Regions from separate parts of the Amycolatopsis sp. WAC 04182 genome, predicted to be linked through region 1. Evidence: riboswitches for the same ligand, from Rfam matches in the RefSeq annotation. Region 1 holds a riboswitch; each other region holds the start of a gene.
The links. A riboswitch is a leader RNA that binds a small molecule or an ion and turns the genes downstream of it on or off. The one in region 1 is predicted to bind S-adenosylmethionine.
Positions count from the first base shown of each region.

Region 2: another riboswitch for S-adenosylmethionine. It lies ahead of DMH01_RS39830 (aminotransferase class V-fold PLP-dependent enzyme); the one in region 1 lies ahead of thrC (threonine synthase).
Region 3: another riboswitch for S-adenosylmethionine. It lies ahead of DMH01_RS06405 (methionine ABC transporter ATP-binding protein); the one in region 1 lies ahead of thrC (threonine synthase).

Region 1 covers NZ_QHJJ01000002.1:1,172,747-1,176,014, forward strand. The annotation lists gene rpsT (30S ribosomal protein S20) at 1-183, shown strand, start outside; gene holA (DNA polymerase III subunit delta) at 234-1,217, opposite strand; SAM riboswitch class I at 1,353-1,485, shown strand; gene thrC (threonine synthase) at 1,499-2,764, shown strand; gene DMH01_RS12780 (ComEC/Rec2 family competence protein) at 2,782-3,268, opposite strand, start outside.
Region 2 covers NZ_QHJJ01000010.1:46,629-49,896, reverse strand. The annotation lists gene DMH01_RS39840 (potassium/proton antiporter) at 1-379, shown strand, start outside; gene DMH01_RS39835 (M23 family metallopeptidase) at 511-1,194, shown strand; SAM riboswitch class IV at 1,323-1,437, shown strand; gene DMH01_RS39830 (aminotransferase class V-fold PLP-dependent enzyme) at 1,470-2,825, shown strand; gene DMH01_RS39825 (hypothetical protein) at 2,845-3,268, shown strand, end outside.
Region 3 covers NZ_QHJJ01000001.1:1,271,622-1,274,889, reverse strand. The annotation lists gene rsmA (16S rRNA (adenine(1518)-N(6)/adenine(1519)-N(6))-dimethyltransferase RsmA) at 1-718, shown strand, start outside; SAM riboswitch class I at 963-1,053, shown strand; gene DMH01_RS06405 (methionine ABC transporter ATP-binding protein) at 1,266-2,276, shown strand; gene DMH01_RS06400 (4-(cytidine 5'-diphospho)-2-C-methyl-D-erythritol kinase) at 2,397-3,268, shown strand, end outside.

The DNA of each region.
Region 1 (3,268 bases):
TCGGTGAAGACCGCGATCCGCAAGTTCCGCGAGGCCGCCGACGCCGGCGACAAGGCCAAGGCCCTGGAGCTGCAGAAGGACGCGGCCAAGAAGCTGGACAAGGCCGTGACCAAGGGCGTTCTCCACGCCAACCAGGCCGCCAACAAGAAGTCCGCGCTGGCGAAGCGCGCGAACTCTCTCTGATCGGCTTCGAAGGGCCCCGGCGACGCGAGTCGCCGGGGCCCTTCGCCGTTTCAGCGGCTTGTGCCGTGGGCGTCGACGACCTCCAGGACGGCACGCTCCAGCGCGTACTCCGGGTTGGCCGCGACCCCCTTGACCTCGGCGTTGAGCCGGGCGACCACCCGCATCGCGGTGGCGAGCCCGTCCTGGCCCCAGCCGCGGGCCTGCCCTTGTGCCTTGCGCACCTTCCACGGCGGCATCCCCAGCTCACCCGCCATCTGGTTCGGGTTCCCGCGACCGGCCCCGGAGACCCGCGCGATCGTCCGGACGGCGTCGGCTAGGGCGTCCGCGACCAGCACGTGCGGCACGCCCAGCTGCATCGCCCAGCGCAACGACTCCAGCGCGGCGGCCTTGTCACCGGCGACGGCCTTCTCCGCGACGGCGAACCCGTTCACGTCGGCGCGGCCCCGGTGGTAGCGCCGGACCGCCTGCTCGTCGACCGTTCCGCCGGCGTCCGCGACCAGCTGGGTCGCGGCCGACGACAGTTCACGCAGATCCGAGCCGACCGCGTCGATCAGCGCGAGCACGGCCGCGCCGTCGATCTTCCCGCCGACGCGGCGGACCTCGTTGCGGACAAAGGATTCCCGCTCAGCGGCTTTGGTCAGTTTCGGGCATTCGACGACCTCCGCACCGGCCTTCTTCAAGGCGGCGGGGAGCCCCTTCGCGGCCTTGCTCCGGCCACCTCCGCTGTGCACGACGACGAGCACGATGCCGTCGGCGGGCGCCTTGACGTAGGCCATCACCCCGTCCGCGAGCTCCTGCGAGATGTCGTGCGCGGATTCGAGGACGATGACCCTGCCCTCGGCGAACAGCGAGGGGCTGACCATCTCCGCGAGTGCCGGGACTGTGAGGTCCGACACCCGGATCCGGGTGAGATCCGCCGTCGGGTCGGCCGCCTTGGCCGCGTCCGAGGCGCTGCGGACCGCTCGTTCGATCAGCAGCTCTTCCTCACCGAGAACCAGGACCAGCGGCGATGGGGCGGAAGCTTGCGTCGTCACGGTGACGATCCTCCCACTCCTCCTCTCGTGTGCTTTGTCCGGTGATGTGTAGCGGGCACTGTGGCCCCACGTGAGCCTCATGTCGTACGGTGTTGGCGAGGCGACGCGATCACACGCGTGCCGACAATCGAATACCGCTCATCCAGAGGGGCAGAGGGAACGGCCCGATGAAGCCCCGGCAACCGGCGTCAGCCTGTCATTCCGCGATCGCGGGATAGCTGACGAACACGGTGCCAATTCCGGCCCGCCATGGCGGGGCAGATGAGGAAAGGAACCTCGCGATGACCGCAACCCTCGGCACGACCTCCACCACCAAGACCCCGGATCTCGGACCGGCCGTCGAACTGGTGTCGAAGGAAGAGGGACACCGGCAGCCGCTCGCCCCCGAATTCGTTTCCGCCGAGGACTTCTCGCCGCTCGAAGTCGCCTACGACTTCGGCCGCGTGCGCCGCGAGGACATCGAAGCCGGACCGAAGAACATCTGGCGCTACAAGAAACTCCTTCCCGTTCCCTCGAACGTCGAAGAGATCCCCAACACCGAACCCGGCGCCACCCGCCTCATCCAGGCCGACAGGCTCGCGAAGGCCTTGGGCGTCAAGAAGGTCTGGGTCAAGGACGACACCGGCAACCCCACGCACTCGTTCAAGGACCGCGTGGTCGCCGTCGCTTTGGCCGCCGCCCGCGAGTTCGGGTTCGACGTGCTCGCCTGTCCCTCGACCGGCAACCTGGCCAACGCCGTCGCCGCCGCGGCGGCCCGGGCAGGCTGGCGGTCGGTCGTGCTGATCCCGAAGACCCTGGAACGCGCCAAGATCCTCACCACCGCCGTGTACGACGGTGACCTGATCGCGGTCGACGGCAACTACGACGACGTGAACCGGCTCGCCACCCAGCTCGCCGCCGAGCAGGAGAGCTGGGCGTTCGTCAACGTGAACGTCCGGCCCTACTACTCGGAAGGCTCCAAGACGCTGGCCTTCGAGGTCGCCGAACAGCTCGGCTGGCGGCTTCCCTCCCAGATCGTGGTGCCGATCGCCTCCGGTTCGCAGCTCACCAAGGTGGACAAGGGTTTCCGCGAGTTCGGGCAGCTCGGCCTCGTCGACGAGACGCCGTACAAGGTGTTCGGCGCGCAGGCCACCGGCTGCTCCCCCGTCTCGGCGGCCTTCCGTGCGGGGCACGACGTCGTCCAGCCGGTCAAGCCGGACACGATCGCCCGGTCGCTGGCGATCGGGAACCCGGCCGACGGCCCCTACGTCCTCGACGTGGTCAACCGCACTGGTGGCGCGATCGAAGACGTCAGCGACGAAGAGGTCGTCGAAGGCATCCGGCTGCTCGCCCGCACCGAGGGCATCTTCACCGAGACCGCCGGCGGCGTCACGGTCGCGACGGCCAAGAAGCTCATCAAGACCGGCAAGCTCGACCCGGACGAGGAGATCGTCCTGCTGATCACCGGTGACGGCCTCAAGACCCTCGACGCCGTCGAGGACAAGATCGGCCCCAAGGCCACCGTCAGCGCCTCGGCCGACGCGGTCCGCGAGGCTCTGGGCATCTGAGTTCCCGGCGGCCCGTCTCAAGAACGAGGCGGGCCGCGGGGCTCACCCCGGCGTACCAGGGCGAGACCTCGCGCGTCGGCGAGGACCGCGGTGTCGCCGTCCGTGTCGGTCCTGGCGACCGACGCGCCAACGGCCACCAGATTGTCCAAAGTGGACTTATTTGGATGCCCATAGGTGTTCCCGGCGCCGACGCTCACCAACGCCGCCCGCGGCGCGACGGCGTTGAGGAAATCCGGTGCCGTGTAACGGCTTCCGTGGTGCGGGACCTTCAGGACCTCGGCACGCAGTTCGGCGCCCTCGGCCATCAGGTCGGCCTGCGCGGCGAGCTCGATGTCGCCCGTCAGCAGCACTCGGCCCGCAGGAGTCCCGGCACGCAGGACGACGGAACCGTTGTTGATCACCGTGCCGTCCTGTTCGCGGGCCGATCGGCTGGTGACGTACCGCGGACCCAGTACGTCCAGTGACAACCCCGGCCAGTCCAGCCGTTGCCCGATCTCCAGCTCC
Region 2 (3,268 bases), on a different contig from region 1:
GACGCTGCTTCAAGGGGCGACGCTGACCCCGCTCGCGAGAGTGCTCGGGCTCGCCCAGCACGCCGAGGCGCACGAGATCGACGTCGACTCCGCGCCGCTCGACGAGATGGGCGCGGAACTCCTGCAGGTCCGGATCAACGCCGGATCGAAGATGCACGGCGTCTACCTGGCCGAACTGCGGCTGCCGGTGGGGGCGACGATCAGCCTCCTCGTCCGCGACGGCGCCGGCTTCACGCCGAACAAGAACACCAGGCTCCAGGAGCGCGACCAGTTACTCGTCGTGACCACCGCCGAAGTCCGTGACGCGGCCGAACGACGCCTGCGGGCCGTCGACCGGGCCGGCCGCCTCGCCAGGTGGAAGGGCGAATCCGGCCAGTAGGTCACGAACCGGCACCAGCTGTTCGTCGGTTGATCTCAGAAAATTCTTCCCTTTTGTACTCCTTTTGGATTACTTTCCCCGCAATCGACTCCATCGAATGGGTGAGTGTCACGGGGTAAGGAGTACGCAAGGTGACGAAACTTCCTGCGCGGTTCGCCGGTCTGGGGGTCACCGCCGCACTCGTAGGGGTGGTTCTCGCCGCCCCGACGGCGACGGCGACCGGGGCCTTTCCCGCGTTCGGGCTGCCCTTCGACTCGGGCCAGTCGGTCTACTCGGCGGGGATCCACTCGGACAACGGCACCTCCGGCGTGAAGAACGCCATCGACTTCAGTCCCGGGGACAAGACCGTTCGCGCCCCGCTGGCGGGCACGGTGCGGATCCAGCACTGCTCCGGCGGCGACTGGGTGACCGTCGACCACGACGGCGGCCGGCGGACCGGGTACTACCACCTGGAGGGCATTTCGGTCACCGACGGCCAGAAGGTCGCCCCCGGCGACGCCCTCGGCCGGACCGGCAACGCGCTGCCCTGCGGCGGCAGCAGCACCGGCGCCCACGTGCACTTCACCCTGTGGACCCTGCCCACGGCCGCCGCGCAGGGCGGCGACTCGCGCGACTTCGGGGTCGGCGCGGGCAACTGGAACGGCATGTCCTACGACGAGGTCTCGACCAAGGTCGCCGAGGCCTACGGCGAAGCCGTCGACGGCAAGACCTTCGGCGGCTGGCAGTTCACCGCGGGCACCGATCAGTACTCCGGCACCGCGACCGAGGTCTCGTCCCGCGCGACCATCGGACTGCCCGGCCGATTCCGGGTCTGACCTGCCGTTGCCCGGCGCGGCGCGGCGCCGGGCAGCGGTTCTCCCCGCTTGCGGAGCACGTGAGCGGCGTCTCAAGATGCGGACAAGGGCTGGCTCGATCGCCCGCCCATCCGCTAACTTCGTTCGTAGGTCACGAGTGTCAGCGTCAAGCCCCGGCTAGCTGACCGGCAACCCTCCTTCCGCGGTGGGGTGCCCCGGGTGAGGACCTGGCTCGTCGCGTGGTGCGGCGGGCAAGCGCGGGATCCTCGGCGGGTCCCCTGGCCCGGAGGATGACGATGACCCTCGCTCTCGAACGCACCGATGTTTCCGCTGAAACCGTTGCCACGCACGAAATCCCGACGGTCGCCGGTGCCGATCTGCGGGTTCCGCTGGTCACCGGCGGCGACATCGGCTACGCCAACCTCGATCACGCGGCGAGCGCTCCTTGTCTGGACAAGGTGCGTGCCGCGGTCGACGAATTCCTGCCCTGGTACGCCAGCGTGCACCGCGGCGCCGGCTTCGCTTCGCAGGTCTCGACCAAGCTTTACGAGCGCACGCGCGGAATCCTGCGCCGTTTCGTGGACGCGCGGACGACCGACACCGTCGTGTTCACCCGCAACACCACCGATTCCTTCAACCTTCTCGCGCGCAGCCTGCCGAAGCACACCTCCGTCGTCGTGTTCGACACCGAGCACCACGCCGCGCTGCTGCCGTGGAAGGGACCGAACGTCCGCCGGATCGAAACCCCTCGGACCCGCCTCGCCGCGGTGTCCGCTGTGGACGAAGCGCTCGCGGACTGCCCGCAGGGCCCGCGGCTGGTCGTGCTCACCGGCGCGTCCAACGTGACCGGGGAACTGTTGCCGGTCAAGGAGATCGCGGCCGTCGCGCGGCGGCACGGCGCCCGGATCGCGCTCGACGCGGCGCAGCTCGCGCCGCACCGGAGGATCTCGATCCGGGATCTCGACGTCGATTACGTCGCGCTCTCGGGGCACAAGCTGTACGCGCCTTTCGGGGCCGGCGCGCTGATCGGCCGCGCCGACTGGCTGCGCGCGGCTCAGCCGTACCTCGCCGGTGGCGGCGCGACGAAACTCGTCAACCGTGACTCCGAAAACCTCGGCGTGGTCTGGAATTCCGGTCCCGAGCGGCACGAAGCCGGTTCCCCCAACACCGTCGGCGTCTACGCGCTCGGTGTCGCTTGCGAGACCCTGGCCGCGAACTGGGACGGGATCGTCGCCCACGAGGAGGGACTGCTGGCGCGCCTGCGCCGTGGCCTCGCCGCCATCCCCGGATTCGCCGAACTGCGGCTGTTCGACGCGCCGGTCGACCGGGTCGGCACGCTCAGCTTCGTCGTCGACGGCTTCGACCCTGGCTGGCTCGCCGCCGTGCTGTCCGCGGAGTACGGCATCGGCGTGCGGGACGGCGCGTTCTGCGCGCACGTGGCGACGAAGCGGCTGATCGCCGTGGCCGGTTCGGCGGGGCAACAGGCCGTGCGGGTCAGCCTCGGCCTCGGCAGCACCACCGAACACGTGGACCGGATCGTCCTGGCGCTGCGCCAGATCGTCGCCCGCGGCGCGCGCTGGCAGTACGAGAAGCCGGAAGGCCGCTGGGTGCCGGAGAATGATCCGCGGGAGCTTCCCCCGTTCTGTGCCTGACCCACTACCCTCACCCCGCATGGGGAACGAACGACCGCGTTACTGGTTTCCGCTGGCATTGCTGGGATTCGCCCAGCTGGTGGTGGTGGCCCTGTCCGTCGGCGGGATTCGGCCAGGGGGCTGGTTCGCCTACGCGCCCGCCCGTGAACAGCAGTTCCTGACTCAGAATCTTTACGGGGTCGGTGACGGTGGGGTCTTCGGATCCTTGCACGGGATCGAGATGAGCCGCGAAAACGCGGCCGCGCTGGACATGTCGTTCGACATCGCCGCCGGCCGGAACGACGGCTGGCTGTTCGCCGTCCTCGCGGTCTACCTCGGCACGGTGCTGTTCTACGCCATCCGCACGAAGGCCATGCGCTGGTGGAAGGTCGCCGGGATCGCGCTCGGCGGGCTGGTCGCCATCGCGCTGGCGGATCTGGTCGGCTACTGGGAACTCGACCTCG
Region 3 (3,268 bases), on a different contig from region 1:
CGACCTCTCGGGGATCGGCGAAGGGGACGTCGTCCTGGAGGTCGGGCCGGGTCTCGGCTCGCTGACACTCGGGCTGCTCGCGACCGGCGCCGAGGTCGTCGCGGTCGAAATCGACCCCGTCCTGGCGGGGCGCCTGCCGAGCACCGTGGCCGAACGAGGCGGAGCCGAAAGGCTGACGGTCGTCGGCGCGGACGCGTTGCGGATCACCGCGGACGACCTGCCCGCACGGCCGACGGCGCTCGTCGCGAACCTGCCGTACAACGTCGCCGTGCCCGTCGTGCTCCACCTGCTCGCCGAACTGCCGTCGCTGACCAGTGGCCTCGTAATGGTCCAGACCGAGGTCGCGGACAGGATGGCGGCGGGTCCGGGAAGCCGGACTTACGGCGTGCCCAGCGTCAAGCTCGCCTGGTATGGGAAGACACGCAAGGTCGCGGCGGTGCCCAGGGCGGTGTTCTGGCCGGTTCCGAACGTCGACTCCGCCTTGGTCGCGTTCGAACGGGGCGATGTGGTGTCGTCCGTGGATCGGGGGCGGCTGTTCGCGGTGGTCGACGCCGCCTTCTCGCAAAGGCGGAAGACCCTGCGCGCCGCGTTGGCGTCGTGGGCCGGTTCCGCCGAACGCGCAGGGGAACTGCTCGAAAAGGCCGGTATCGACCCCAAGACCCGCGGGGAGCAACTGGACGTTCATCAGTTCGCCCGGATCGCCGCGGCCGCCGGCTGACCATCTGCCGCACGTGTGACCGGAGCCGCGCGGGCGGCGGCCGGTCATGGATGCATGCGTGTGCACATCCTCTTATCGATTCGTGCGGGCAGGCCTTGTCTTAGCAGGCAGCGCGCTTGCCGCGAGCGGGGATCTCGTCAGTATCTCAGAATATGGGCAGCCGATCCTGTATGATGGACGCGACCAGACGTGTGATCTGCGCCTACGCGCTTGCTTTCATCCAGTGGGATCGGTTTTACTCAGTAAGCCATCCCGAGCGACTGAGAGACCTGGCTCGCCGAAGTCGCAGCAACCACCCTCCACAGGGCAGGTGCTACAGCCAGGACCGATGGAGGCTGTGCCTAATGAACAGGGTCACCCACCCGCTCCTGCTGACCAGGCGACGTGTCGTCGATGAAGGTCGCCGCACGGTAAGTGCGTGTCGACGCTCCACCGTTACTGCCTGAGTTCATTCCCTTATCTCTGAATCCGTCCGTTTCCCGGACGGTTACTCGGTGACGGTTGGCGCGCTCGAAAGAAGCAGCGCCCCATGTGCATGGAGCCTTTCGTGATCACTGTCGAAAACCTGTCCAAATCCTTTCCCCTCAACGGAAATCCCGTCGTCGCTCTGCGCGATGTGAGCGTGGACATCCAAGCAGGCTCGCTGTTCGGAGTCGTCGGTCCGGCGGGCTCCGGCAAGTCGACCCTCGCTCGGTGCATCGGTCTTCAGGAGCGGCCCGACCGCGGTGTCGTCCGCCTCGACGGACTCAACACCGGGACTCTCGACGGACGCCGTCTCCGCGAAATCCGGCGCCAGGTCGGTGTCGTGAGCACCAAGCCGGAGTTGCTGGCCGAGCGCACCATCGCCGGTAACATCGCTTCGCCGCTCGAGCAGCTCGGCCTCGACGGGCCGCAGCGCCGCAACCGGGTCGGCAACCTGCTCGACCTGGTCGGGCTCACCCCCCGTGCGGGGCAGCGGCCGGGCGACCTGTCCGAGGGGCAGCTGCGCCGGGTGGCCATCGCCAAGGCGCTGGCCGCCGGGCCGTCCGTGCTCCTGGCCGACGACCCGACCGCGGGCGTGCAGCCCGAGGAGTCCGGCGCGGTTCTGACCGTGCTCGACCGGGCGCGCGCCGAGCTCGGCGTCACCGTGCTGCTCACCACGCCCGACGCCGGCGTGGTCCGCCGTGTCTGCGACGACGTCGCGGTTCTGGAGGCCGGCGCGATCATCGAACGCGGAACCGTGCTCGACCTGGTCTCCGACCCGAACAGCAGGACCGCGCAGGCGCTGCTTCCCGCCATCGAAACCGGGCGGGCACAGGCTTCGAAGTACGACCGCGCGGTGGACGTCGTGCTCGTCGGCTTCGCCTCGGTCGGCGCGCTCCTGCCGGAGGCCGCCGGTCGCTTCGACGTCGAACTCGCCACCATCGGAGGCGGCCTGACCCGGATCGGCGACACGCCGGTCGGCCGATTCCGCCTCGGGGTGCGCGGTGAGCGCGCGGACGCCGCGCTGGCCTGGATCGCCGAACGCGGCGGCCACGTGACCCACCCGGTCCGCGGCCCGCAGGGTGTCGCCGCCTGATTTCTCCGCGAACGGGCCGCTCAGGACGAATCGCGTCCGGGGCGGCCCGTTCGCGTCTGACCCGTCCGTTCTCTTTCTCCTGGTGACAGCGCAAGTGGAGCGGCCACGTAGGCTTGACGCGTGCTCGCCGTCGTACCGCCCCCAGTAACCGTCAGGGTTCCCGCCAAGGTCAACCTGCACCTGTCGGTCGGAGATGTACGCCCGGACGGCTACCACGAGCTGGTGACCGTGTTCCAGGCGCTTTCCCTGACCGACGAGGTGACCGTCGCGGTCACCGAGGACCCCGGCGTCGAGGTCTACGGTGAAGGTGAAGGTTCCGTACCGACAGGAGCCAACAACCTCGCCTGGAAGGCGGCGCAGGCGTTGGCGGCCCATGTCGGCAAGGCGGACGGCGAGTCCAAGGTCAGAGTCGTGCTGCGCAAAGGCATCCCGGTCGCGGGCGGGATGGCCGGTGGCAGTGCCGACGCGGCCGCGACCCTGGTGGGGCTCGCTTCGCTTTGGAAGCTCGACATCTCCCGCGACGAACTGGCGGGTATCGCCGCGAAGCTCGGTAGCGATGTTCCTTTCGCGCTTTATGGCGGGACTGCGCTGGGCACCGGCCGGGGCGAGCAGTTGGTGCCCGTCTTATCGAGGCACACCTTCCACTGGGTCCTGGCCTTCGACCAGCGTGGGCTTTCGACGCCGAGGGTGTTCGGCGAGCTGGACAAGTTGCGTGAAGAGGGCAGCCCGCCGCGGATCGGCTCGCACGCTCCGGTGGTGGAGGCGCTGGCCTCCGGCGACCCGCGGCAACTGGCGCTGCTTCTCGGCAATGACCTGCAGGCTGCCGCTGTTTCGTTGCGTCCGGGGCTGCGCCGCACGTTGCGGGCGGGAGTCAATGCGGGTGCGCTTGCCGGCACAGTGTCCGGATCCGGGCCGACCTGCGCCTTCCTGTGCGCGGATGCCCAGTCGGCCGTCGAGGTCGCCGCGGAGTTGTCCGGCGCGGGTGTCTGTCG